Regions from separate parts of the Streptomyces sp. NPDC015171 genome, predicted to be linked through region 1. Evidence: riboswitches for the same ligand, from Rfam matches in the RefSeq annotation. Region 1 holds a riboswitch; each other region holds the start of a gene.
The links. A riboswitch is a leader RNA that binds a small molecule or an ion and turns the genes downstream of it on or off. The one in region 1 is predicted to bind cyclic di-AMP.
Positions count from the first base shown of each region.

Region 2: it holds a riboswitch for cyclic di-AMP, as region 1 does, so the genes downstream of both, ACF073_RS17405 (transglycosylase family protein) here and ACF073_RS34140 (C40 family peptidase) in region 1, are expected to answer to the same signal.
Region 3: it holds a riboswitch for cyclic di-AMP, as region 1 does, so the genes downstream of both, ACF073_RS03035 (NlpC/P60 family protein) here and ACF073_RS34140 (C40 family peptidase) in region 1, are expected to answer to the same signal.

Region 1 covers NZ_JBIBUO010000017.1:84,699-91,504, reverse strand. Annotated here, with positions in the region: gene ACF073_RS34155 (S1C family serine protease) at 1-582, opposite strand, end outside; gene ACF073_RS34150 (ATP-dependent Clp protease proteolytic subunit) at 786-1,421, shown strand; gene ACF073_RS34145 (hypothetical protein) at 1,430-1,735, shown strand; cyclic di-AMP (ydaO/yuaA leader) riboswitch at 2,077-2,309, shown strand; gene ACF073_RS34140 (C40 family peptidase) at 2,313-2,786, shown strand; gene ACF073_RS34135 (ATP-binding protein) at 3,599-4,051, opposite strand; gene ACF073_RS34130 (helix-turn-helix domain-containing protein) at 4,264-5,124, shown strand; gene ACF073_RS34125 (DUF397 domain-containing protein) at 5,134-5,355, shown strand; gene ACF073_RS34120 (8-amino-7-oxononanoate synthase) at 5,438-6,565, opposite strand; gene bioB (biotin synthase BioB) at 6,713-6,806, shown strand, end outside.
Region 2 covers NZ_JBIBUO010000005.1:471,496-478,301, forward strand. Annotated here, with positions in the region: gene ACF073_RS17390 (nucleoside triphosphate pyrophosphohydrolase) at 1-571, shown strand, start outside; gene ACF073_RS17395 (cytochrome P450) at 912-2,570, shown strand; gene ACF073_RS17400 (transglycosylase family protein) at 2,716-3,798, shown strand; cyclic di-AMP (ydaO/yuaA leader) riboswitch at 3,980-4,154, shown strand; gene ACF073_RS17405 (transglycosylase family protein) at 4,159-4,875, shown strand; gene eno (phosphopyruvate hydratase) at 5,172-6,458, shown strand; gene ACF073_RS17415 (septum formation initiator family protein) at 6,559-6,806, shown strand, end outside.
Region 3 covers NZ_JBIBUO010000001.1:672,721-679,526, forward strand. Annotated here, with positions in the region: gene ACF073_RS03025 (M23 family metallopeptidase) at 1-1,079, shown strand, start outside; gene pcrA (DNA helicase PcrA) at 1,124-3,613, opposite strand; cyclic di-AMP (ydaO/yuaA leader) riboswitch at 3,876-4,044, shown strand; gene ACF073_RS03035 (NlpC/P60 family protein) at 4,053-5,330, shown strand; gene ACF073_RS03040 (hypothetical protein) at 5,361-5,714, opposite strand; gene ACF073_RS03045 (NlpC/P60 family protein) at 6,383-6,806, shown strand, end outside.

The DNA.
Region 1 (6,806 bases):
GGCGTCCAGGAGCGGGCCGCCGGAGTTGCCGGGGTTGATCGTGGCGGAGTGCTGGATCGTGTCCGAGTAGTGGGGCAGGGAGGGCGAGGGATCCGCCGGCACGTTCGGCGACTGGACGACGCCCGCGGTGTAGACGGGCTTCTGCTCCTCCGGGTTCTTGTCGAAGGACGCCGGGTAGCCGATGGCCGTGACCGCGTCGGCGGCCTCGACCTTGCCGCTGTCGCCGAACTCCAGCTGTTCGAGGTCCTTCTGCGGCGCGGTGAACTGCAGGACGGCGATGTCCTGGCACGGATCGATGCCGAGGATGCGGACAGGTTCCTCGCCCTTGTCCGGGATGACGGCCTTGAGGGCGCTCTCACCGGCGACGACATGCGCGTTGGTGACGATGAGCCCCTGTTCGGCGTTGTAGATGAAGCCGCTTCCGAAACCCGTCTTGCCCACCACGTGGACAGTGGCCGGTGCGGCCTTCTCGAAGATTTCCTGCGGCGAATCGTCCGCCGGGGCCGCGTACGCGACCGTTCCGCCCATCACCAACGACGCGACCGCCGGTGCGGCGAGCGCGGCTCTGAGTTTCGCATCCACGGCGCGGAGCCTTCCGACATCGGGCGGCATCCCACCGGGACCAGCCCGGAAATGATCGCTTGCACAACCAGCTTAAGCGGGTGCCCGGGGCCTGTCCTGGCGAGCCGTCACCAGCCGAGCCCTTCCCCCCTTCTGTACGTCCTGTACATTTTTTACGGACAGCTCGCCGAAGGCGGCTCCGCCGCGAGGAAGGGTGTGCCCCCATGTCCCGACCGTCCGCACGTCATGTCCTGCCCGAGTTCACCGAACGCACCGGATCCTCCGTGCGCACCCTGGATCCGTACGCCAAGCTCTTCGAGGACCGGATCGTCTTCCTCGGCACACCGGTCGACGACACGGCCGCGAACGATGTGGCGGCCCAGTTCATGTACCTGGAACACGCCGCTCCCGACCGGGACATCACGCTGTACGTGAACTCGCCGGGCGGCTCCTTCGACGCGATGGCGGCGATCTACGACACGATGCGGTACGTCACGTGCGACGTGGTGACCTACTGCCTGGGCCAGGCCGCCGCCCCGGCCGCCGTGCTGCTCGCCGCCGGCACCCCGGGCAAGCGCTTCGCCCTGCCCGGCGCGCGGATGGTGATCCGGCAGCCCGCACTGCCCGAGCCGGTGCGCGGCCAGCCGAGCGACCTGCTCATCCAGGCCGAGGAGTTGACCCGGATCCGCGCGATGCTGGAGGAGATGCTCGTCCGGCACACGGGGCGCACGCCCGGCCAGGTGCGCGAGGACCTGGAGCGCGACCTGATCCTGGACGCCCCGGGGGCGCTCGCGTACGGTCTGGTGGACGGCATCGTGCCCAACCGCCGGGACACGCCCGGCGCACCGGACGCGAGGTGAGCCGCCCCATGCTGCCGGATCTTCCGCCACTGCCCGCCCTGACCCGGGCCGAGGGCGAAGTCATCGACCGCTACCTGGACGCGGTCGACCTGCTGGGCCGTATCAATCCGGCCCGGCACGGGGACACCTACCGCGGCATGCGAGCGGCTCAGGCGCTGGTGCGCAAGGCGGCAGAGCTGTGCGACGCGCTCACGCTGATGCACCGACGGGGCGAGACGGAGCTGCACGGGGACACGCTGGCACGCGCGTTGCGGGTGCTGGACGGTGAGCGCCGGGCCGCTCTCGTCGCGCTCCCGCCGGACGACGTCGGCTGAGGCGGACACCTCTCCGGGCCGTCCGGTCCCGTGCGTCGACACGACCCGTGCGGACCGAACTTGAAACGGCCCGAACGACGTACCGCCGACCGGTGTACATCCAGATCGATTTCCGGGCCTCCCGAGTTGCGCGATACGCGGGTCCATGGGCCGCAGAAGAGGGCATCGTCCCAGGTCCGGGGCTACGTAACGGTTCTGACGGAGGCTCGGGCGGAGCAGTGTCCACCCGAACGGATGAGTGGTGAGTAACGCCACAAATCCCCGATTCCATTGGGATTTTCGGACAGCAGTGAGTGAAGATCCCTGTCTGACGACAAGCCCCCGCCACCGCGGCGGGGCGATCCGGGCGGACGCCGAGTCCTGCCGCCGCCCGGATGACCGGTCGACAGAAGTGGATCGGCAGGAGTGGAGGACCCAGGCAAGACGGGTCGCCGGAACGAGTGCTCGGCTGTTCGACACAGCCGGGTCGCACGCTCCGAGCAGCCCTTGGGGTGAAGCCGTGGCAACGCGGCCGGGCAACTTCGCCAGCCCGAATCCGACAGGTCATCCTTCACAGGCGGCTGACGAAGGGTTGCGCATGACTGCGCTCAATCGTGTCCCGTCGCTGATGGCCCGGGCCGGCACGGCCTCGGCCCTGACCCTCGCCGCCGTGGGCGGCTCCATCGCGGTGCCCGGTCTCGCCGGCGAGGCCTCGGCCGCGACCACAGCGACGAAAGCACTGCAGATCGCCGCGTCCAAGAAGGGTGCCCCGTACTCGTGGGGGGCGACCGGTCCGCGCAGGTTCGACTGCTCGGGTCTGACGCTCTACTCCTACAAGAAGGCGGGCAAGAAGCTGCCGCGTACCGCCGCGCAGCAGTACAACAAGTCGCACCACATCTCCGCCCACAGCCGCAAGGCGGGCGACCTGGTCTTCTTCCACTCGGGCTCCAGCGTCTACCACGTCGGCATCTACGCCGGCCACGGGAAGATCTGGCACGCCCCGAAGACCGGTGACGTGGTGAAGCTCCAGAAGATCTGGACGAGGAGCGTCTGGTACGGCCGGGTGAGCTGACCCGCCGTCAGGCCAGGGGCGGCTCCGGCAGCAGGGCCGCTCCCAGCGCCGTCAGCGCAACCCCGGTGACCGCCCGGATCCCTGGGGCGGCCCGGGGCCCGACGAACAGCGCGAGCAGCGGTGTCCTGGGCGGCCTCGGCCGCGGCCTCCTCCGGCGACGGACGGCCCGGACAGCGCCCCCAGGGCGCACCCGCCGAGCGGGTGCGGGGGCGGCACCGCTGGTGCACCGCCGTGGGCCGCCACCGCGGGGTCCGGCCGGCCGAGGCGGGCTCACCGCAGCTCGTGGCCCGCGCCGGGCGGGTGCTCGACGAACCGGAGCGGGCCCGGCACAAGCCCGCACGACTGACTGGCGGTGAACCGCGGCTCAGCGCCTCCCGGCCCACCGGGGCGCGTCCGCCCCCGCCGACGCACGGCGCGTCCCGCCGAGCACGTTCCGGCGTACGGCCCCCGGTCGCGGACTGCGAGGCGTCGGCCGGTGTCCTCGTGGCAGCGGCCGGCGAGGTGGATCCGGCGCTGACCCACACCTTCTGTGGCATCCGCCCCCGCGGGCAGCGGCTCGATCTCCCGCCGGGCCGGAGGGTACGGCGCCGTGCCGACCCCGGCGCCGCTGGTGCCGGCCCCCCTGACACGCCGTGATGTGCGCGCTCGTCGGCGCGGGGCTCGGGGCGGCCGTCGTACCGGAGACGGCGGCGCGGACCGCGACCGCACAGGGCGGGGCAGGCGGCGGGCGGCCGGCCGCGAGGGATCCGGCGGCGGGCGTTTTCCGGGCACGCGGCCGGGGGCGGCCGGGCAGGCCGGGCCGCGAGGCTCGCTCAGGGTTCCTGTCCCGCCGGGACGGGCGCGGCCGGGACCATCCAGGGAAGCTCGATGGAGACCGTCTTGCCGCCCTCGCGGGTGGGGCGGACCCGGAGTCTGCCGCCGCACTCCGCGGTGAGCCAGCGGATGATGACCATGCCGCGGCCGTTGTCCTGCTGGACGGCGGCGGGCAGTCTCTTCGGGAAGCGCGGGTGGCTGTCCGTGACGCCGATGCGCAGGTGTGCGTCATGGCGCAGCGCGATGTCGACCGTGAAGGTGGGTGACTGACCGAAGGTGTGCTGTACGGCGTTGGTGGCGAGTTCGGAGACGATGAGCCGCACGGTGTCGGCCACCTCGGTGTCCGACGGCAGGCCCCATTCCACGAGGGTTCCCACCACGTAGGAGCGGGCGGCGGAGACCGAGGCGGGATCGCTCGGCAGAGTGACGGATGCTTCCAGATGGTCTGCCATGGCGACGTCGTCCCTTTCCGACGGGGCCGCGGTCCGACATACAGCGGAGGGTTCGAGTACGGTCCCGGACTGGTGCTTGCTCGCCAGCCTGCCATCAACGGGCCGTCACAGGGAGCGATCCACCAAGATATGCATATATCTGTCGCCCAAAGCGGTGAACTCTACTACGCGAGACCGTATTTGGGTGGCCCGGAGGGAGTAAGGAGGAGCCCATGCAGAACGGTCCTGCGGTGCGCCGCCGCAAACTGGGCGCCGAATTGCGCACCATGCGTACCGCCACCGGGCTCACGAGCGGGGAGGCGGCCCGGCTGGTCGGCTGGCACCAGTCGAAGGTGAGCCGCATCGAGACCGGCGCCAGCGGTGTGAAACCGGCCGATCTGCGCTTGCTGCTGGACGCCTACGGGGTGCGCGACAAGCATCTGCGCGAGTTGCTCCTGATGCTGGCGGGGGCGGAGGACGCGGGCGGGCGGCACCGCTGGTGGCACGCCTACCGCGGGGTGCTGCCGCCCACGTACCGCGACTTCATCAGCCTGGAGTCGCAGGCCGGCGCGATGCGCACCCTGGAGACCACGGTGGTACCGGGGCTGCTGCAGACCGCCGAGTACGCCCGCGCGGTCACCCGGGCGGCCGTGAAGGACCTGGCCGAGGACCGCCTCGACACGCTGGTCGAAGTGCGCCTGGCCAGGCAGGACGTGCTCCATTCGGACCCGCCGCTGGTGCTGGACGCCGTGCTGGACGAGGCGGTGCTGCGCCGTGAGGTCGGCGGCCCCGGCGTGATGGCCCGGCAGCTGGAGCGGCTGATGGAGGCCGCCCGGCTTCCGCAGGTACGGCTCCAGGTTCTGCCCTTCACGGCCGGCGCGCATGTCGGCCTCACCGGGCCTTTCGTTATCTTCTCATTTCCGAGCACTTCTGATCTGGATGTGGTTGTTCTCGACCAGCTGACGAGTAGCCTCTACCTGGAACGGAAAGAAGACCTCATGGCCTACACCGAGGCCTTCAACACCCTTCGGTTCCACGCCCTTTCCCCCGAGGACTCGTTGGACTACATCGCCGGGATAGGTGACGGCGCGTAAGGAGGCACCATGTCAGCACTGCCTCGGAACGTCCCTGCCAGTACCGATCTGCACGACGTGCGCTGGCTGCGCAGCAGCTACAGCACGGGAGCGAACAACTGTGTGGAGACGGCCCGGCCGCGCTCAGGGCCCACGGCCGGACTCCTCGCCGTACGCGACTCCAAGAACCCCGCCGGACCCGCGCTGCTCTTCTCCACCGACAGCTGGGCCGACTTCGTGACCACCCTCTGATCAGAGCGGACGATCAGATCGGATGATTAGATCCGATCATTCCCAGTCGTTCTCAGGCGACGCACGGCCGTGTCACGCCGACTCATGGTCGCGTTTCGCCGATGACTCGTACAGCGCGTTCGATCTCGGCCCCGGAGAGGTCCGCGCGGGCGGTCAGCCGCAGCCGTGAGATGCCGTCGGGCACGGAGGGAGGGCGGAAGCAGCCCACGGCCAGGCCTGCCGTACGGCAGTCGGCCGCCCAGCGCACCGCCTGCTCCGGGGACGGAGCCCGCACGGAGACCACCGCGGCGTCCGGACGCACCGCTTCCAGACCCGCGGCGGTCAGCCGTGCGTGCAGTTCCGCGGCCACCGCACGGGCCCGCGCCGCCCGTTCCGGCTCGCGCTCCAGCAGCCGCAGCGCCGCCAGCGCGGCACCGGCGGCGGCCGGCGCGAGTCCCGTGTCGAAGATGAACGTCCGGGCCGCGTTGACCAGGTGGTCGATCACCCGGGCCGGGCCGAGGACCACCCCGCCCTGACTGCCGAGCGACTTGGACAGGGTCGCCGTGACGACCACGTCGTCGGCGCCCGCGAGCCCGGCCGCGTACGGGGCGCCCCGGCCGCCGTCGCCCAGCACGCCCAGCCCGTGCGCGTCGTCCACCACCAGTCCCGCGCCGTGCTCCCGGCACGCGGCGGCCAGCGCGGCCAGCGGCGCCTGGTCCCCGTCGACCGAGAACACCGTGTCGGAGACGGCGATCGCCGCGCCCGCGCGGGTGCCGAGCGCCTTGCGCACGGCCTCCGGGTCGGCGTGCCCGACGACCTGCGTCTCGCCCCGGGCGAGCCGGCAGCCGTCGATGAGCGAGGCGTGGTTGCCCGCGTCGGAGACGATCAGCGAGCCGTGCGGGCCGAGCGTGGTGACCGCCGCCAGATTGGCCGCGTACCCGGAGGAGAACACCAGGGCCGCCTCGAACCCGCAGAACGCGGCGAGCGCCCGCTCCAGCTCGGTGTGGAGCGCGGTGGTGCCGGTGACCAGCCGGGAGCCGGTGGCGCCGCCGCCCCAGGTCCGGGCGGCGCCGGCCGCTCCCTCGATGACCTCCGGATGGCGGGCAAGGCCCAGGTAGTCGTTGCTCGCCAGGTCCAGCAGCGGCGAATCGGCGGGGCGCGGACGCAGGGTGCGGACGAGTCCGGCGCGGCGCCGCGCCCCGGCCTGCTCGTCGATCCAGCCGAACGCCATGGGTCCTCCGGTGCTTTTGTAGGTAGCGGACAGACCCTAGCGGCACCACCTGTCCCCCAGGATGTGGCAATACCCACACGGTGAACCCGCTCCGTTGTGCAAAGTCTCCTTGGCCCGGGGCGGTCCCGTAGGACAGGATCGGGCCTCATGGACCTGCTGAACACGCTGGTGGACAAGGGGCTTCGGCGCGAGCTGCCGACCCGCGAAGAAGCGCTCGCCGTGCTGGCCACCTCCGATGACG
Region 2 (6,806 bases), on a different contig from region 1:
CGCCGAGTGCCCGTGGTCCTCCCGGCAGACCCACGAGGGCCTCGCGAAGTACGGCATCGAGGAGGCGTACGAGCTGGTCGAGGCGATCGAGGCGGGTGACCGCACCGAGCTGCGCGAAGAGCTGGGCGACGTCCTCCTCCAGGTCGTCTTCCACTCCCGGATCGCCGAGGAGGACCAGGACGCGCCGTTCTCCATCGACGACGTCGCCGGTGGCATCGTCGCCAAGCTCATCCACCGGCACCCCCATGTCTTCGGCGACGAGCAGGCCGAGACCCCGGAGGACGTCAAGGCGCACTGGCTGCGCACCAAGGCGGAGGAGAAGCAGCGCAGCTCGGTCACCGACGGCGTCCCGCTCGGCCAGCCCGGCCTGGCCCTCGCCGCCAAGCTCGCCTCCCGCACCCGTACGGCGGGCCTGGCGGTGCCCCTGCCGCAGGGGGAGGGCATCGGCTACGAACTGCTGGCGCTGGCGGCCCGCGCCGAGGCGGACGGTGTCGACCCGGAGGCGGCGCTGCGTGCGGCGGCACGGGCGTACCGGGACGCGATACGGGCTGCCGAGGGGCTGTCCTCTTAGTACCGCGCCGCACTACGGGCGGAGGCGGGGCGTCGGGGCAGGGCGCGACAGCGGAGCCGGAGGAGCCCGGAGGAGCCCCGGCACGAGCTGCCGGGCACGTCCTGACGCTCACGGGCCGTGGAACGGCGGGCCGGGAAGGCGGGGGCAGAGCAGGCGCGGGCCGGGAAGGTGCGAGCCGGGGAGGTGCCGGCACAGGCGGCCACCGGGCTGGACGTCGCACGCAGGGTCCCGGCCGGACACCGGCGACACCCGCGAGGCCCACGCCGCGCCGGCCCCCGTCCGACGCCCCCGCCCCGCCACCCGGACGGACGCCCGCCCGCAAGCCGGATACGGTCGAGGAGTGACCGAGCAGCTCCACCCCGACCAGCCGGGCCCCACCCCCGACCAGCCGAGTTCCCCTCCGGGCCAGCCCGCCGGCGACCCCGCCGCCCCGGCTCCCCACTCCGGTGCCCCGAGTTCCCGTCCGGGCCAGCCCGCCGGCGACCCCGCCGCCCCGGCTCCCCACTCCGGTGCCCCGAGTTCCCCTCCGGACCCGCCCGCCGGCGACCCCGCCGCCCCGGCTCCCCACTCCGGTGCCCCGAGTTCCCCTCCGGACCCGCCCGCCGGCGACCCCGGCGACCCCGCCGCCCCGGCCCCCCGCCCCGGCCCACCGTCCCCGGCCTCCGCCACCCAGCCCTGCCCCCACTCCGCGTCCCCCCACTCCGCGTCCCCCCACCCGGCCGACGCACCCTCCACCCCGCCCTCCACCCCGCCCCCGCCCCCGGCCCTTTTCACCTGGGAGTTCGCCACCGACCCGTACCCCGCGTACGCCTGGTTGCGGGAGCACGCGCCCGTGCACCGGACGCGGCTGCCCAGCGGGGTCGAGGCGTGGCTGGTCACGCGGTACGGCGATGCCAAGCAGGCCCTCGCCGACCAGCGGCTGAGCAAGAACCCGGCGCATCACGACGAGCCCGCGCACGCCAAGGGCAAGACGGGCATCCCGGGCGAGCGCAAGGCCGAGCTGATGACGCATCTGCTGAACATCGACCCGCCGGACCACACCCGGCTGCGCCGGCTGGTCAGCAAGGCGTTCACGCCCCGCAGGGTCGCCGAGTTCGCGCCCCGGGTGCGGGAGCTGACCGACCAGCTCATCGACGGGTTCGCGAAGACGGGCTCCGCCGACCTCATCCACGAGTTCGCCTTCCCGCTGCCCATCTACGCCATCTGCGATCTGCTCGGTGTGCCGCGCGAGGACCAGGACGACTTCCGGGACTGGGCGGGCATGATGATCCGGCACGGGGGAGGGCCGCGCGGCGGGGTCGCCCGGTCGGTGAAGAAGATGCGCGGCTACCTCGCCGAGCTGATCCACAAGAAGCGGGAGGCGCTGCCCGCCGAGCCCGCTCCCGGCGAGGACCTGATCTCCGGCCTGATCCGCGCCTCCGACCACGGCGAGCACCTCACCGAGAACGAGGCCGCCGCGATGGCCTTCATCCTTCTCTTCGCCGGCTTCGAGACCACCGTCAACCTCATCGGCAACGGCACCTACGCCCTGCTCACCCACCCCGGGCAGCGCCACCGGCTGCAGCGGTCCCTGGCCGCGGGCGAGCGGGACCTGCTGGAGACCGGCGTCGAGGAACTCCTGCGCTACGACGGCCCGGTGGAGCTGGCCACCTGGCGGTTCGCCACCGAGCCGCTCACCCTCGGCGGCCAGGACATCGCGGCGGGCGATCCGGTGCTCGTCGTCCTCGCCGCCGCCGACCGGGACCCGGAGCGGTTCGCCAATCCGGACGTGCTGGACCTCGCCCGCCGCGACAACCAGCACCTCGGTTACGGCCACGGCATCCACTACTGCCTCGGCGCCCCGCTCGCCCGCCTGGAGGGCCAGACCGCGCTGGCCACCCTTCTCACCCGGCTGCCCGACCTGCGGCTCGCCGCCGACCCGGCCGACCTGCGCTGGCGCGGCGGACTCATCATGCGCGGCCTGCGCACGCTCCCGGTCGAGTTCACACCCACCGCGTGAACCGGAGACGTTCACTTCTGTGATCTTCACGTGATCTGCGCGGCATTAACTTGTGACAAGTGATCGTCTGCCTATACGTTCACCCCTCAGTGTGGCGCGGAGTTTCGGCGCCCACCGCTCCAGCTGTCGCTCGAAAGGCTTCCGCATGCTCTCCGGGAACGGTCGACACCGTCGCCCCCGTCAGGCTCCGGCCCTCCTCGTCGCGGCCGGAGTGACCGGCTCCGCCATCGCCATCCCGCTCCTCGGCGCGGCGAGCGCCAACGCGGCCGAGGGCACCACGTGGGACAAGGTGGCCGAATGCGAGAGCGGCGGCTCCTGGAGCGCCGACACCGGCAACGGGTACTACGGCGGCCTGCAGATCTCGCAGGACGACTGGGACACGTACGGCGGCGGGCAGTACGCGGGCAGCGCCGACCAGGCCAGCCGCCTCCAGCAGATCTCCGTGGCCGAGAAGATCCTCGCCGACCGGGGCACGACGCCCTGGGCCACCTGCGCCCTGCTGTCCGGCCTGACCTCGGACTCAAGCTCCGTGGACGTCGACACGGGCGTCGGCGGCTCCGGGGGCGGCAGCGGCTCGGGAGACACGTCCGGGGCCGGCGACTCCGGTTCGTCGGACGACTCCCACGGCTCCGACTCGTCCGGTTCGCCCGATTCTCCGTCCTCCACGGATGCCGACTCCGACGCCAACTCCGGCTCCGGCACGGGCTCCTCCTCGAAGGAGACCGGAAAGCCGTCCGCGAAGCCGGGCGAGGACTCCGGCAAGGACGCGGGCAAGGGCTCCGGCAAGGACACCGGTTCCAGCGGGAGCGACACGCCCGAGTCGGGCAAGTCCACCCCGCCGGCGACCGGCGGCCCGCGGGAGACCGAGGGGTCCCCCACGGCCACCCCGGACGCCGGGATCGCCGACAACCCCCAGCAGGCCGCCGGTGCTTGGAGCCTGGTCGACACCGGGTCCCTCGCCAGCGGCGGACGGCACCGGGGTGCGAGTGCGGACGAAGGTGCGGGAAACGGACAGGAGGCCGCCTCCTCGGGCCGGCACGCCTCCCGTGAGCCCGGCACCTACACCGTCCGCGAGGGCGACACCCTCTGCTCCATCGCCGACTCCCTTGACGTCGACGGCGGATGGCGGGCGCTGTACGCGGGGAACAAGGAGTCCGTCGGGTCCGACCCGAACCACATCTCCGCCGGTCAGACCCTGGAAGTTGGGGACGAAACAGGCGGTAAGTAGCGGGAGTTGACGCCCCACTTAGAGCCTAATGTCCGATTTGGCGAAAGTGTGGGATGAGTCTCAGAAGCCCTGATCGTCTTTGAAATTCCGGCGATCGCCTGCCTACGGTCAAGGCCGCTCGTCACCACGGGCCCCGGTGCCGCAACGCCGAATCCTGCCAGCGGCCGTCCGGGAACAGTCGACGCGTCAAGCGCCGTAGGCAGGAGCGGGGGACCCAAGGTAGGCGCCGGAACCAGCACTTGAGGCTGGAACCGGCTGGGGGTGAAGCCGCACTCCGCGCAAGCGGGAGGTGCGGCCGGGCAACTCAACCGGCCCGAACCCGACAGCTCACCTCGCAGGCGTCGGTGAGGGGATCGATCCATGCTGTTTTCCGGCAAGGGCAAGCACCGTCGTCCGTCCAAGGCCGTCCGCGCCGTCGCGCTGGCCGGTGTCACCGGCGCCGCCGTCGCCGCCCCGCTGATGGCGGCCGGCAACGCCTCCGCGGCCACCACCTCCGAGTGGGACACCGTCGCCCAGTGCGAGTCCGGCGGCAACTGGTCCATCAACACCGGCAACGGCTACTACGGCGGTCTGCAGTTCTCCGCCTCCACCTGGGCCGCGTACGGCGGCACCGCCTACGCCTCGCAGGCGAACCAGGCCACCAAGGCCCAGCAGATCGCCGTGGCCGAGAAGGTCCTCGCCGCGCAGGGCAAGGGCGCCTGGCCGGTCTGCGGCACGGGCCTGTCGAGCACCCCCAATGGCGGCTCCGCCCCGACGACCCCGTCGGCCCCGTCCACCCCGTCGACCTCCACGCCGGACTCGGGCAGCACCACCACCCGCTCCTCCGACGGGCAGGCCGCCTCCCGCTCCGCCGAGCGCCCGGCCGCCTCCGCCAAGAGCGAGACCGTCACCACCCCGACCGGCAAGACGGTCAAGAAGGGCGACGGCGAGTACAAGGTGGCCGCGGGCGACACCCTCAGCACCATCGCCGAGAAGCACAAGGTCAAGGGCGGCTGGCAGAAGCTGTTCGAGCTGAACAAGGACATCGTCCAGGACGCCGACCTCATCTACCCGGGTCAGCAGCTGCACCTGAAGTGACCTCCGGCTCCGGCCGGACCACGGGCCCGCACCCTTCCGCGGGCCCCGCCGCAGGGCCCCGTGCGGGCCACCCCCGTCCCCACGGGCTCCCCGCCCCGGTGCGTGTTCCCCCGTACGCACCGGGGCGGGGCTTTTTCGCGTCCGCCGCGCCCCTTCCCTTTGTTTCGTGAAGAAACAAAAGGTACCGTCGGCCTGTCCACGGGACGGTCGGTCGGTGGCCGACGCCTCAGGGACGGTTAGGCTCTAGTCGCAAGGCACACCAGCCCCGCACAACCAGCGTCACATCCACGAAGGAGATGCTCGTGCCGTCCATCGACGTCGTCGTAGCCCGGGAAATCCTGGACTCCCGAGGCAACCCCACGGTCGAGGTCGAGGTCGGCCTCGACGACGGCAGCACGGGTCGTGCCGCCGTCCCGTCCGGCGCCTCGACCGGTGCCTTCGAGGCCATCGAGCTGCGCGACGGTGACCCGAACCGCTACCAGGGCAAGGGCGTCGAGAAGGCCGTCCTCGCCGTCATCGAGCAGATCGGCCCCGAGCTGGTCGGCTACGACGCCACCGAGCAGCGCCTGATCGACCAGGCCATGTTCGACCTGGACGCGACCGACAACAAGGGTTCGCTCGGCGCCAACGCCATCCTCGGCGTCTCGCTCGCCGTCGCCCACGCCGCCTCCGAGGCCAGCGACCTCCCGCTCTTCCGCTACCTGGGCGGCCCGAACGCGCACCTGCTGCCGGTGCCGATGATGAACATCCTGAACGGCGGCTCGCACGCCGACTCCAACGTGGACATCCAGGAGTTCATGATCGCCCCGATCGGCGCGGAGTCCTTCTCCGAGGCCCTTCGCTGGGGCACCGAGGTCTACCACACCCTCAAGAAGGTCCTGAAGGGCAAGGGCCTGTCCACCGGTCTCGGCGACGAGGGCGGCTTCGCCCCGAACCTGGACTCCAACCGCGCCGCCCTCGACCTCATCCTCGAGGCCATCAAGGAGGCCGGTTACGTCCCCGGCCAGCAGATCGCCCTCGCGCTCGACGTCGCCGCCTCCGAGTTCTACAAGGACGGCAAGTACCTCTTCGAGGGCAAGGAGCGCTCCGCCGCCGAGATGACGGAGTACTACGAGGAGCTGGTGGCGGCCTACCCGCTCGTCTCCATCGAGGACCCGCTGTTCGAGGACGACTGGGCCGGCTGGAAGGTCATCACCGACCGTCTCGGTGACAAGGTCCAGCTGGTCGGCGACGACCTGTTCGTCACCAACCCGGAGCGCCTGGCCCGCGGCATCGAGGACGGCGCCGCCAACGCCCTGCTGGTCAAGGTGAACCAGATCGGCTCGCTCACCGAGACCCTGGACGCCGTCGAGCTGGCCCAGCGCAGCGGCTTCAAGTGCATGATGTCCCACCGCTCCGGCGAGACCGAGGACGTCACCATCGCCGACCTGGCCGTCGCCACCAACTGCGGCCAGATCAAGACCGGCGCCCCGGCCCGCTCCGAGCGCGTCGCCAAGTACAACCAGCTGCTGCGCATCGAGGAGATCCTCGACGACGCCGCGGTGTACGCCGGCCGCAGCGCCTTCCCGCGCTTCAAGGGCTGAGCCGTACAGGGTCACAGCTGAGCCAGTCGTACGTACGTCCCCGTACTCGGTCCCGTACCGTGTGCGGGGACGTACGCGCGTGGAACGGGAGGCGGGGAAGATGGCCGTGAAGGACCGTGACCGGTTCTCCACCGCGACCAGGCTGCGGCTGCTCGGCGAGCAGACGGCGGCCCGGGTCTACCGCTCCCAGGCCAAACGGCAGGTCCGCCGCTCCCGGCTCACCGGCCGCGCGGCCCTGCTCGCGCTGGTGCTGTGCTCGCTGGTCGTCGCCCTCGCCTACCCGATGCGGCAGTACGTCTCGCAGCGCGCGGAGATCGCCGACGTCCGGCGCAAGCAGGAGCAGGCACG
Region 3 (6,806 bases), on a different contig from region 1:
AGACCTTCGACACCGGCGCGTACGACGCCACGCAGTGGAACTCCGCCGGGCAGGCCGTGCCGGGGCAGCGCGAGCAGGCTGGCGAACCGTTCGATCAGCAGCCCACCGCGACGTTCGAGGCGGTCGGCGCCCCGGAGACCACGTTCGAGCAGGCGGGCGACCCGCAGGCGACCGCGGCCTTCGAGCAGGTGTCGTACGAGGAGGGCGCCTTCGACGAGCAGCCCCTCGGCGAGGGCGAGCCGGACGCCACCGGTGAACTGCCCGCCGTGACCGGCCTGCTGGACGACCAGGAAGAGATCACCCCGGCGCCGGCGACCCGCGCGGGCTCGCGGGGGGCGGCCCGCTCCCGGCGCCGTCCGCCCGCCAAGCGCTCCGCACTGCTGACCGTCGCCGTGCCGTCGGCCTGCGTGATGGGGGTCGCGGGTATCGCCGCCGCCTCGGTCGGCGCCCTCGGCGACGACTCCACGGACACCACCGCCACCGCCTCGGACGTACCGGTGTCGGTCAAGCCGTCGATCGCCAACAGCAAGCTGGACACACAGCTCAAGACCCTCTCCGCCGATGCGCATGACTTCGCCGACCGGGCGAGCCGCACCCAGGAGCGGATCGACCTCAAGGCACAGCAGGCGCTGGAGAAGAAGAAGGCTGCTGCCGCCGCCGCGCTCAAGGAGCGACTGCGCCCGAAGTTCGCGCTGCCGGTCGCACAGCACGGCCTCAGCGCCTACTTCGGCCAGGCGGGCATCAACTGGATGTCGGTGCACACCGGCATCGACTTCCCCGTCTCCTACGGCACCTCGGTCATGGCCGCCACCGACGGCACCGTCACCACCAAGTGGAACAGCGCCTACGGCAACATGCTGATCCTGACGGCGAAGGACGGCACGGAGACCTGGTACTGCCATCTGTCCAGCTACCGCGTCGCCTCCGGTACGACCGTCAAGGCCGGCGACGCGATCGCCTTCTCGGGCAACTCCGGCAACTCCACCGGCCCGCACCTGCATTTCGAGGTACGGCCGGCCGGCGGGGCGGCGATAGACCCGCTGCCGTGGCTGCGCAGCCACGGACTGGATCCGACCTAGCCCCCCGGGCCCCGCTCTTCAGCGGGGCCCTTCCCGTGGCGGGACTACAGCTTCTCCACCGGCGCGTACCGCAGCAGCAGCCGCTTCGGCTTGGCCTCACCGAAGTCGATCGTCGCCTCCGCGTTGGCGCCCGTGCCCTTCACTCCGACGACCGTGCCGAGCCCGAACTGGTCGTGGGTGACCCGGTCCCCGACGGCCAGCGCGACCACCGGCTTCTCCGCCGTACGCCGCGTCGCGAACCCGGAGGCGCCCGACGCCGAGGAGCGGGAGCGGGTCGAGGACAGCGAGGCGGCGATCCCGGACGCCGGTCCGGAGGACACCGGCGACGTGGCTCCCGTCCGCTTCCACTCCACGTGGGTGGCCGGGATCTCCTCCAGGAAGCGGGAGGGCGGGTTGTACGAGGGCTGGCCCCAGGCGCTGCGCATCGCCGACCGCGTGAGGTACAGCCGCTCCCGCGCGCGCGTGATGCCCACGTACGCCAGGCGCCGCTCCTCCTCCAGCTCCTTGGTCTGGCCGAGGGCGCGCATGTGCGGGAAGACGCCGTCCTCCATGCCGGTCAGGAACACGACCGGGAACTCCAGGCCCTTGGCGGTGTGCAGGGTCATCAGCGTGATGACGCCGTCGCCGTCCTCCTCGTCCGGGATCTGGTCGGAGTCGGCGACCAGGGCGACCTGCTCCAGGAAGTCGGCGAGCGTGCCCTGCTCGCCTTCCCCGCGTTCCTGCTCGAACTCCAGCGCCACGGCCGCGAGTTCCTGGAGGTTCTCGATCCGGGTCTCGTCCTGCGGGTCGGTGGAGGCCTGCAGCTCGGCCAGGTAGCCGGTGCGTTCGAGGACCGCCTCCAGGACGGTGGCCGGCCCGGCGCCGGACTCGACGATCGTGCGCAGCTCTTCCATCAGCGTGTTGAACCGCTTGACCGCGTTGGTGGAGCGCGCGGCCATGCCGTACGCCTCGTCCACGCGCTTCAGGGCCTGCGGGAAGCTGATCTTCTCGCGCTGGGAGAGGGCGTCGATCATCGCTTCCGCGCGCTCGCCGATGCCCCGCTTGGGCACGTTGAGGATGCGGCGCAGCGGCACCGAGTCCTCGGGGTTGGCGAGGACCCGCAGGTAGGCCAGGACGTCCCGGACCTCTTTGCGCTCGTAGAAGCGGACTCCGCCGACGACCTTGTAGGGCAGGCCGACGCGGATGAAGATCTCTTCGAAGACTCGGGACTGGGCGTTGGTGCGGTAGAAAACGGCCACATCGCCCGCCTTGGCGTCGCCGGCGTCCGTGAGACGGTCTATCTCGTCGGCGACGAACTGGGCCTCGTCGTGCTCGGTGTCGGCGACGTAGCCGGTGATCCGCGCACCCTGGCCGGCGTTGGTCCAGAGGTTCTTCGGGCGCCGGGACTCATTGCGCTCGATGACCGCGTTGGCGGCGGACAGGATGGTCTGCGTGGAGCGGTAGTTCTGCTCCAGCAGGATCGTCGTCGCGTTCGGGTAGTCCTCCTCGAACTGGAGGATGTTGCGGATCGTCGCGCCCCGGAAGGCGTAGATCGACTGGTCCGCGTCACCGACCACGCACAGCTCGGCGGGCGGGAGGTCCTGCTCGCCGGGCGGTACGCCGAGGTCCTCGGCGGCCCGTCCGCCAGTGCCGACCAGCTCGCGCACCAGCGCGTACTGGGCGTGGTTGGTGTCCTGGTACTCGTCGACCATGACGTGCCGGAAGCGGCGGCGGTAGTGCTCGGCGACGTCCGGGAAGGCGCGCAGCAGGTTGACCGTCGTCATGATCAGGTCGTCGAAGTCCAGCGCGTTCGCCTCGCGCAGCCGCGACTGGTACAGGGCGTAGGCCTGGGCGAGGGTCTTCTCGAAGCCGTCGGTGGCCTGGGCGGCGAAGTCCTCCTCGTCGATCAGCTCGTTCTTCAGGTTGCTGATCTTGGCGCTGAAGGACTTGGGCGGGAAGCGCTTGGGGTCGAGGTCCAGATCGCGGCAGACCAGGGCCATCAGGCGCTTGCTGTCGGCGGCGTCGTAGATCGAGAACGACGAGGTGAAGCCGAGCTTCTTCGACTCGCGACGCAGGATCCGCACGCACGCGCTGTGGAAGGTCATCACCCACATCGCGTTCGCGCGCGGGCCGACGAGCTGCTCGACACGTTCCTTCATCTCGCCGGCGGCCTTGTTGGTGAAGGTGATCGCGAGGATCTGGCCCGGGTGCACATGCCGCTCGGCGAGCAGGTGGGCGATGCGGTGGGTGAGCACGCGGGTCTTGCCGGAGCCGGCACCGGCGACGATGAGCAGCGGGGAGCCGGCGTGCACGACGGCGGCGCGCTGGTTCTCGTTCAGCCCCTCCAGGAGCGCCGCCGGGTCGAGCGCGGGGCGCGGGGCGCCATCGCGGTAGTAGCCGTCCCGGTCCGGCGGCACGTCGAACTTCCCGCCGAACAGATCGTCCGGAAGCGGCTCCGGAGCGTGATCGTCCTCGGGCGGCGGCGGAAGCTCCTCCTCGCGCCCGCGAGGGGCCTGGAGGTCCGCCAGGAAGCTGTCGTCAAAGAGGCTGCTCATCGCTCTCCGAGTCTAGGGTGCCCCACCGACAACCGGTCGCCGTCCCCGGAACATGGCCCGATTCCCGGACAGTCGGCCGTCGCCCCGACAGCGCCCGCGGGCCGCTCACCCAGTGGAAGCACCTGGTCACGCGCGCGTGAAACCTGCCTCAGGTCACAGAAATGTATCGGACATACCTCGCACCAACCTTCACAGAAGACACACGAGTTGGCTAGGTTTCCGTCAGGCCGCACGACCCCACTCCGGCGAACCTCGCCGGGCCGCGCGGCCTCCGCCGAGTCCGGCGCACCCCGCACGGTGCGCGGAGCCGGGGACCCACCGATCCTGGGGTGAATCGGCCGACTCCCGCCCGGGACGACGCCGTAGGGCAACCCTTCCAAGCACCCGCCCGAACCCGACAGCTAACCCGGTAGGCGGAGCACGGAAGGAGTCGCCACCCTTGGCGTCGCACCGCAAGCCGCGCCCCGGCGGAACCCACGGGGCGGGCATCCGCACCCCCGCCCTCGCCACCGCCGCCCTCACCTCCGTGGCCGTGTTCTCCCAGACCGCCGAGGCCGCGCCCGCGGCCACGGGCGGTCAGGGCAGGCCGAGCCGGGAGGAGATCGAGCGGAAGATCGACGACCTGTACCGCCGGGCGGAGTCGGCGGCCGAGACGTCCGCCACCGACAGGGAGCGGGCCGAGCGGGGCGAGCGGAACGCGCGCACCGAGCGGGCAGCCCGTACCGACCGCACCGACCGCGCCGACCGCACCGACGAGGCCGAGGCCCCGCGGCGACGCGCGGACAGCCTCCAGCGCCTGCGCGACGAGGTCGCCCGACGCGCCCGGCACCGCGCCCTGCCCACCCAGCGCGGCGCGGTCCCGGCCCAGCGGGGCACCCTGTCCGCCCCGGACACCGCCGCCGGGTCGCCCCTGCGGGACACGGGCGGGATACCGCTCGTAGGGGACACGGGCGGAATACCGCTCGCACGGGAGACAGGCGGCATCCCGTCGGTCCGGGACACGGCCGGTGTCCCGACGCTCCAGGACGCGGCGCTCGCTCCGTCGTTCCAGGGCGCCGCCGGCATCCCCTCGGCCCGGCACGCCGCCGGCATCCCGTCGGTCCAGGACGCGGCCGTCGCGCCGCCGGTCCACGGCCGGGGCGGCATCTCTACGTCCCCCCGGGGCACCGCCGTGGCCCCGCCCGCCGTGGACGCCGCCCCCGCCACCGCCGCCGGAGCGCCCGCGGACAGCCTGCCGGGGGACGCCGCGAGCGGCCCGAAGACGGCCAAGGCCAGCGTGCAGAAAAAGCTCGCCCACGCGCGCGTGCTGCTGTCGCGGCAGACCTCCCAGGCCCCCGGCACGCCTTCCGGCGCGTACGCGACCAAGGCCAGGAAGGCCATCGCCTTCGCCCGCGCCCAGCTCGGCAAGCCGTGCGTGTGGGGCGCCGCCGGTCCCGGCTCCTACGACTGCTCGGGCCTCACCCAGGCCGCCTGGAAGTCCGCCGGCGTCACCCTCCCGCGCACCGCACGCGAGCAGGCCGCCGCCGGCACCCCGGTCCCGGCCGCGCAGGCCCGCCCCGGCGACCTCGTCTTCTTCCACGACGACGTCAGCCACGTCGGGCTGTGCACGGGCGACGGCATGATGATCCACGCACCCAGACCGGGCGCGTACGTGCGGGAGGAGCCGGTCACCGCCGCCGGTGAGGCGGCCGTCCACAGCGTGGTGCGGCCGGACTGACCCCGGGGCGCGTCGAAGGACGGGGCCGGATCAGGTCCAGAGGACGGCGATGAAGATGTTGGCCGTGGTCAGCAGGCCGACCAGCCCGAAGAGGCCCTTGTCGACCCGCTCCTCGTCGCGCTTCACGTAGACCAGGCCGAGGATCACGATCAGCAGAGCCAGCTTCACGCCGATCTTGATGTTGTTGACGTGGTGGTCGTCGGCCTGGTTGAGGCCGACCAGGGCCACGCCGGTCACCAGCATGGTCAGCGCTCCGTGCAGCATCCCGGGCACGAACCGGGCCGTGCCCCGGCCCATCGCCTTCATCTGGGTGAGGAAACCGCCGAGCAGCGCGGCGATACCGATGATGTGCAGGCCGACGAAGAGATGGATGAGTACGTCCATGGGGCCGGAGCCTATTCGTGGGCAGCGGCCCCAGGGACGGCAGGGTGCCGTTCCGGGGTGTTCGAGCGATGCGGGCCGTCCCGCCCTGCCGGAGCCGGGCTCGCGAGGGCTGCGGTCGGACCGTGCGGGCGGATCCGGGCCCCGTCGCGGGCGCGCGACCCCTCCCACAGGCAGTCGGGAAAGCACTTCCACCCGGCAGGGGTGACGGGTGGTGGTGACAGGCGGTGACGGCGCCTTCGCGACGACTCCGGAGAACGTGCATATATCCGCCCCATAGCAGCCCACGGCCCTCGCCTGTCCCCCTTTCCGCGCTTCGGTCACCACGCTGCGTGAACATGTCGACTCCAGTCCGGCGACGCGATCACATCCGGTCACTTCCCGGTCCGTCGGAACCAGTTCCGTACACCGCGTTACCTTCTCGTCACCGTCCGGCCTAGCGTCCTCCCCCAGGTGACCGGCTCCCCCAGCCGCCCGGACCGGGGGCGGCAGTCGGCCGCCAGCGCCGAGAAAGCCCGGCGGCGGCCCACTCCCCCTGTGCGGGCCGCCGCGGGGCCCACTGACCGCCCGGTCGCACGGCCATCCGGCCGTGCCGACCTCCTGGTCATACGGACACTCGGTCGTACTGACACTCGGTCGTACGAGTCGCACGGAAGGACGTGACGGTCCAGGTGGCAGCGCACCGCAAGCCCTCGCAACGCCCGCTCAGCGGTCATACGGCCCGGACGGCGGCCACGCTCGCCCTGGCGGGCGCGGCCACCGCGACCGGCTTCGACGGGACGGCACACGCCGAGCCGCAGCTGACGCCGGGGCAGGTGAAGGCCAAGGTGGACACGTTGTACCGGGAGGCCGAGGCCGCCACCGAGAAGTACAACGGGGCGAAGGAGAAGGCGGACACGGCGCAGCGGCGGGTGAGCACGCTCCAGGGCGAGGCCGCCCGCAGGCAGCAGAGGCTCAACTCGGCCCGGGACGCGCTGGGTTCGTTCGCCGCGGCGCAGTACCGGGACGGCGCCATCGCCCCGGCCTGGCAGCTGGCCCTCTCCAGCGACCCCGACCGCTATCTGGACGGCGCCGCGTTCGCGGAGCGTGCCGGCG